One region of the Actinoplanes sp. NPDC049802 genome, then DNA from elsewhere that is predicted to be linked to it. Evidence: riboswitches for the same ligand, from Rfam matches in the RefSeq annotation. Region 1 holds a riboswitch; the other holds the start of a gene.
What was found. Region 1 has a riboswitch for thiamine pyrophosphate ahead of AB0I88_RS06110 (thiamine phosphate synthase). Riboswitches for the same ligand answer to the same signal wherever they lie in the genome.

Region 1 (3,396 bases):
GGCCGCCACCACGACGGTGTCCGCGTCGACCTCGTCCACTGTGGTGATCCGCTTCGGCACGATCCGGTTCGCCAGCCGGGAGCGGAGCACGGCCATCACCCGGCGCGGGTCGACCTGCCGCTCGGCCGGGGCGTGCACGCCGGCACGTATCCGTGGGGACAGCGCCGGTTCCAGCTCCCGCAGCCGGCTGCCGCGCAGCACCGGCACCTGCTGGACGCGCCAGACACGCTGGGCGACGGCGACGTCGTCCGCGGTCAGCGCCACCCCGAGCGAGCCTGCCTCGTCGTAGCCGATGCCCGGGCCGAGCGCGGCGGCGAACTCCGGCCAGAGACCGGACGAGGCCGCGAGCAGGCCGGCCAGCTGTGGGTGTTCGAAGGCCGACTCCCGGCCCGCGGCGATCATCCCCCCGGACACGTGCCAGGCGCCCTCGGACTCCGGTGTGGAGGCGTCGTAGACGGTGCAGTCGGCGCCGCGCCGACGCAGTTCGTGAGCGATGGCGAGCCCGATGATGCCGCCACCGACGATCGCGATGCTCATCGCAGGGCCTCCAGGAACGCGGCGGCCGCACCCTTCGGGTCCGCCGCGAAGGCGGAGACCGCCGCGACACCGTGCGCGGCGAGCAGCGGCACCCTCTCCGCGGTGACGCCGCCAATCGCGAGGACCGGTGTGCCGGGAACCGCCGCGGCGACGGCGGCGATCGCGGCCGGGCCGAGCGGTGGTGGCAGCCCGTCCTTCGTGGCGGTCGCGAAGACCGGGCCGGCGCCCAGATAGCCGGCGCCGTCCCGCACGGCCGCCCGGGCCGCCTCCGGGTTCCGGCAGGTGGCGCCGAGGATCGCGGCTGGCCCGAGCACCCGCCGGGCGGCCTCGACCGGCAGATCGTCGGCGCCCACGTGGACGCCGTCGGCGCCGGCCGCCAGCGCGACCCCGGCCCGGTCGTTGACCAGGACGATCGTGCCCATCGGCCGGCAGACGTCGATGGCCGCGACGGTCAGCGCGTACGCCTCGGCGTCGTTGCTCTTGACCCGGATCTGGACAGCGATCTCCGGCTGTCCCGCGACGCCGCGGACGACGTCGATCGAGTCGGTGATGACATGGATGCGAGGAAACGAAGTGTGCACGAAGCACTCCTCCCTGCGCCGGCATTACCCGGATCAGGTTCGACGGTCGGGGGCGGCGTCAGCCCCCCTCTCAGCCCGGTGCCCGGACTCCCGTGGGGTTGGTTGTAACCGGACCCTAACCGGTCCGTGACGTTCCGCGCTACCGGACGTCGATGGTGAGATAAGACTCCTGTGTCCCACCGGTCACCGTGGTCCCGGCGTCACCGCACGTCCCAGACGGGTTCCGGCACCTCGACGACCTCGCTGTCGCCGCGGAAGAGCACGAAGCGGTCGAAGGACCGGGTGAACCAGCGGTCGTGGGTGACGGCTATCACGGTGCCGTCGAACGCTTTCAGTCCCTCTTCCAGCGCCTCCGCCGACGCCAGGTCCAGGTTGTCGGTCGGCTCGTCGAGCAGCAGCAGGGTCGCCCCCGACAGCTCCAGCAGCAGCACCAGGAACCGGGCCTGCTGCCCACCGGACAGCGTGCCGAACCGCTGGTCGCCCTGCGCCGCCAGCTCGTACCGGTTGAGGGATTTCATCGCGCCGGCCCGGTCCATCCCGGACCGGTGCTCGTCACCGCGCCACAGGATCTCGACGAGCGTCTTCTCCAGCAGCTCCGGCCGGTCGTGGGTCTGCGAGAAGTGCCCCGGCCGGACCCGCGCGCCGAGCCGTGCCACCCCGTCGTGCGCCACATACGCCAGCGGCGCCCCGTCGACCGGCTTGTGCTCCAGATCCGGGTCGCTGCCGCCGGCCGCGAGCAGACGCAGGAAGTGCGACTTGCCGGTGCCGTTGGCGCCCAGCACCGCCACCCGGTCGCCGTACCAGATCTCCAGGTCGAACGGGAACGTCAGATTCTCCAGCTCGAGCTGCTCGCAGATGACCGCCCGCTTGCCGGTCCGCCCTCCGCGCAGGTTCATCTTGACAGCCTGGTCCTTGGGCGGCAGCGGCGGCGGCCCCGCCTCCTCGAACTTGCGGAGCCGGGTCTGCGCGGCCTGATACCGCGACGCCAGACCGTCGTTGAAGGCGGCCTTGTTCCGCAGCGTGAGCACGAGCTCCTTGAGCTTCTCGTGCTCCTCGTCCCAGCGCCGCCGGTTCTCCTCGAGCCGCTCGTGCCGGTGCCCCCGGGCCTCGTGCCAGGAGGCGAACCCGGCCGGATGCGTCCACGCGCCGCCGCCCTCGACGGCGACGACCCGGTCCGCGGTCTGGGCCAGCAGCTCCCGGTCGTGCGACACGTAGAGCACCGATTTCGGCGACTCGCGCAGCCGCTGCTCCAGCCAGCGTTTGGCGGGCACGTCGAGGAAGTTGTCCGGCTCGTCGAGCAGCAGCACCTCGTCGGAGCCGCGCAGCAGCAGGTCGAGGGCGAACCGTTTCTGCTCGCCGCCGGAGAGGGTCCGCACGATCCGGTGCCGCGTCTCCTCCCACGGCTTGCCGAGAATGGACACCGCGACCGTATCGAACAGCACCTCGGCGTCGTATCCGCCGGCCTCGCCCCAGCCGGCGAGCGCGTTCGCGTACGCGATCTGGGTCTTCTCGGTCTCGTCGAGGGCCGCGGTGGCCGTGCGCAGTCGCTCGCCCGCCGCGCGGAGCGCCGGTTGCACCAGGGAAAGCGCAAGATCCTCCAGGGTACGGTCATCGCCGATCATCCCGATGAACTGCCGCATCACACCGAGCCCACCGGATCGGGCGACGACGCCGCTCTGCACCGGGATGTCTCCGGCCACCATCCGCATGAGGGTGGTCTTGCCGGCGCCGTTGGGCCCGACGAGCGCCACCTTCGCGCCCTCGCCGACCCGGAACGACACGTCGGTGAAGAGCTCCCGCCCGTCCGGGAGCACGAAACCGGCGCCGGCGACATCCACGTAACCCATGCCGGGCATCCTCCCTGTGCGACCTCGGTTCAGTCTCCCGATTTTCCGGTGACCCGGAGCACCCGGAACCCCTTCTGGCTGGCCGTCCGCTCGACCGTCCAGCCGAGCCCGGTGAGCCAGGCGTGCAGCGAGTCGCCGCCGAGGTTCCGGTTGATCACGAGCCAGGCGACGCCGTCCGGCGCGAGCCGGGGCAGCCAGCGTTCCAGCAGCGCGTGCAGCCCGGCCTTGCCGATGTGGGTGGGCGGGTTGCTCCAGATCTCGGTGAAGGTGACGTCGTCCGGCACCTCGTCCGGCGCCCGCACCAGCACCCGGTCGGCGAGACTGAGCCGCTCGGCGTTCTCGGCTGCCAGGTCACGGGCCCGGGCGTTGACGTCGACGGCGTAGACGGTGGTCCGGGGCGCCTCACTGGCCAGCACGCAGGCGATCGGGCC
Region 2 (3,396 bases), on a different contig from region 1:
TGGCGCTGATCCTGCCGGCGGTGGCGGTGGCCGTACCGTTGGCTCTGGTCCTGTTTCTGTGGCTGCCGTCGCGGCTGCGCTGGATGCGCCGGGCCGGGATCGCCGCCGCGGTCCGCGACGACGCGGCCGGGCGTGATCTGCTGGCGCTGCGCGCGCTGGCCGGGCGCCCGCTCGGCCAGCTCGCCAAGCTGGGCCCGGACATCGCGCAGAGCTGGCGGTCCGGCGACGCGGCCGCCGTGGACGCTCTCGCCGATCTGGAACTGCGGGCGCTGGGTCTACGACACCGTCGCCGGGTCTGACTGCTCGTCCTCGTCCTCGTCGTCGTCGCCCCACTCGCGGTGGGCGAACGGCAGGATGACCCAGAACGTCAGGAACCAGGCTCCGGTGACGACGGTCAGCGGGATGGCCCACCGCCAGTCCAGCATGTAGTCGGTGATCAGCAGGACGCTGCTGACCATCGAGATCAGCATGAAGGCGAGTCCACCGGACGCCATCTTGTGGGCGTAGCGGACCAGCTCCGGCTTACGGCCCTGCCGGAACAGGGCACGGTGGAACGCCACCGGCGAAATGATCATCGCGGTGGCGAACGCCGCACTGATCAGCGCGACGATGTAGACATCCTTCTGAAAACCGGTGGCCTTCGGGAAACCGCTGCTGAACGGCAGTGTCAGCAGGAACGCGAAGAGGATCTGCACACCGGTCTGCGCAACCCTCAGCTCCTGGAGCAGGTCGCCGAAGTTGCGATCCCAGCGTTGTTTCTCCGACTCACGGGGGGTGTGATGCGTATCGACCGCCATGCTGCGGAAGCGTTCCCAGGCACGCTCGCGGTCAAACCCCGATCCGTCGCAGCACGGCGTCGGCGAGCTCGCGGGGCGCCTGCTCGGGCACCCAGTGGCTGACCCCGCGCATCGCCACCATCTCGTAGTCGGCCCGCACCCAGTCCCGGGTGCGCAGCGCCGCGGTCAGCCCGACCACACCGTCCTTGTCGCTCCACACGTACGTGGTGGGCACGGTGACCACGCCCAGCCCGGAGACCTGCTCGCTGGTGAAGGCCCGGTACCAGTTGAGGGCCGCGGTCAGCCGTCCCGGCTCGCGCATCGCCGCCACGTACTGTTCGGCGCGCATCCCGATGGGCCGCAGCATCAGCCGCAGAACGAGGGAGTGCCGGGCGGACAGCAGCCGTTCGGCGACGCCCGAGCGGAACACCCCGAAGTAGGCGAGCCGGGCCTGCTGGGAGGGCCGGACCCGGAGGGCGAGCAGCAGCGCCCTCGGATGCGGCACGGAGACGGCGGTGAGCGTCCGCACCCGATGCGGGTGGCGGGCGGCGAGCTGCCAGCCGACCTGGGCGCCCCAGTCGTGGCCGACGACGTGGGCGCGCTCGACGCCGAGGGTGTCGAGGACCGCGATGGCGTCGTCCGTGACTTCCGACATCCGGTACGGCCGGACCCCCGCGGGCCGCGCGCCGGGCGAGTAACCACGCTGATCCAGGGCGTACGTGCGCAGCCCGGCCTCGTGCAGACGGGGCAGCATCAGGTCGAACTCACGGGAGTCCTGCGGAAATCCGTGGAGCAGCAGGACCGGATCGCCGTCCGAGGGCCCACCCTCGTAGACATCGAACGTCATGCCTCTGGCTTTGACCTCGATCACGTGATCACTACCTCCCTGTGCCGCTCTGCTACCAGGTGTTACGGTCATCGAAGCACATCCACCGGAGCTTTGCCGCGACAGCGGAGGAGCTCCGATCCGACAGGGGAGCGCACAGCGCTGAGAGTGCGGGCGACCGCAGACCCTCGTACCTGATCTGGGTAATGCCAGCGCAGGAAGTTCGGTCTTCTCCAGCCGCGTCGCGCCCGGGCATCGCAGCCCGGGTCACGGCGTGCGTCTCCTCCCGGTGTCCGCTGGGAGGCGTACATGAAAGAACAGAACCCGAACCGGTGGCGCACGATAGACATCGTGATCGCCTCGGTGATCGCCGTGGCGTTCGGCGTCATCTTCTGGGCCTGGGGCAATCTCTGGGTCGTCACCGAGAGCGCCTTCGCCTTCTTCCCCCCGTCCCAGACCGTGCTGTACGGGGTCTGGCTGATCCCGGCCGTGCTGGGCGGGCTCGTCATCCGCAAGCCGGGCGCGTCGCTCTACACCGAGCTGGTGGCCGCGATCGTCTCCGCGATGCTCGGCGGCCCGTGGGGCATGACCGTCGTCTGGCAGGGCCTGGCGCAGGGTCTCGGCGCCGAGCTGGCGTTCGCGGGGCTGCGCTACCAGTCGTTCCGGCTCGGCGCGGCGCTGCTGGCCGGCACGCTGACCGGGGTGAGCGCCGCGGTCTTCGACTTCTTCGTGTGGAACTCGGAGGCCGCCCTCTGGTCGTACCGGATTCCGTACGCGCTGATCACCGTCCTGAGCGGCACCGTGATCGCGGGTCTGGGCTCGTGGGCGCTGGTCCGGGCGCTGGCGCCGACCGGGGTGCTGGACCGGTTCGGCGCGGGCCGGGAACGGGCAGTCATCTAGTTCATGAGTGATGTTCGGCTCAGCGGCTTCGGGTGGCGGCACGCCGGTCGCCGCGCCTGGGCGGTCCGCGAGCTGGATCTGGAGATCCGGCACGGCGAGCGGGTGCTGCTGCTCGGTCCCTCGGGGGCCGGCAAGAGCACCCTGCTCGCCGCGCTCGCCGGCCTGCTGCCCGAGGACTCCGGCGAGTCCGAGGGCGCCATCGAGATCGACGGCCTGGATCCGCGCAAGGCCCGCGACCGTGTCGGCATCGTCTTCCAGGATCCGCAGACCCAGCTCGTGATGGCCCGCAGTGGCGACGACGTGGCGTTCGGGCTGGAGAACCGGGGGGTGCCGTCCGGCGAGATCTGGCCACGGGTGTCCGACGTGCTGGATCGCGTCGGTTTCCCGTACCCCATCAACCGGCCCACCGCCGCGCTCTCCGGCGGCGAGGCGCAACGTCTGGCTCTGGCCGGGGTGCTGGCCATGCGGCCGGGCCTTCTGCTGCTGGACGAGCCGACCGCGAACCTGGACCCGGCAGGCGCCGGGCTGATCCGCGAGGCGGTCGCCCGGGCCACCGGCCCGGAAACCACGCTGATCATCGTGGAGCACCGGGTGGCCGAGGCCCTTCCGCTCGTCGACCGGGTGGTGGTCCTCGAGCCGGGCGGCGGGGTCCGCGCCGACGGCACACCCGAGCTGATCTTCGCCGCCTACGGCGACAGGCTCGCCGGCGAGGGCGTCTGGGTCCCCGGCTTCAGCACCCCGCCGATCAAGGCCATATCAAGATCAACCGATGATCTGGTACGCGTGACGCGCGCCGAAGTCACGAAACGCCTCCCGCCCGTCTCGTTGTCCGCCGCGGCGGGCGAGGTGGTCGCCGTGACCGGGCCCAACGGCGCCGGCAAGTCCACCCTGGCG

Region 2: it holds a riboswitch for thiamine pyrophosphate, as region 1 does, so the genes downstream of both, AB0I88_RS16555 (ECF transporter S component) here and AB0I88_RS06110 (thiamine phosphate synthase) in region 1, are expected to answer to the same signal.

What each region holds. Positions count from the first base shown of each region.
Region 1 is NZ_JBFAMR010000006.1:43,140-46,535, forward strand. It holds gene thiO (glycine oxidase ThiO) at 1-537, opposite strand, end outside; gene AB0I88_RS06110 (thiamine phosphate synthase) at 534-1,118, opposite strand; TPP riboswitch at 1,112-1,222, opposite strand; gene AB0I88_RS06115 (ATP-binding cassette domain-containing protein) at 1,319-2,965, opposite strand; gene AB0I88_RS06120 (methyltransferase) at 2,995-3,396, opposite strand, start outside.
Region 2 is NZ_JBFAMR010000020.1:89,381-92,776, reverse strand. It holds gene AB0I88_RS16570 (hypothetical protein) at 1-299, shown strand, start outside; gene AB0I88_RS16565 (DUF6328 family protein) at 276-797, opposite strand; gene AB0I88_RS16560 (alpha/beta hydrolase) at 829-1,644, opposite strand; TPP riboswitch at 1,739-1,841, shown strand; gene AB0I88_RS16555 (ECF transporter S component) at 1,912-2,502, shown strand; gene AB0I88_RS16550 (ABC transporter ATP-binding protein) at 2,506-3,396, shown strand, end outside.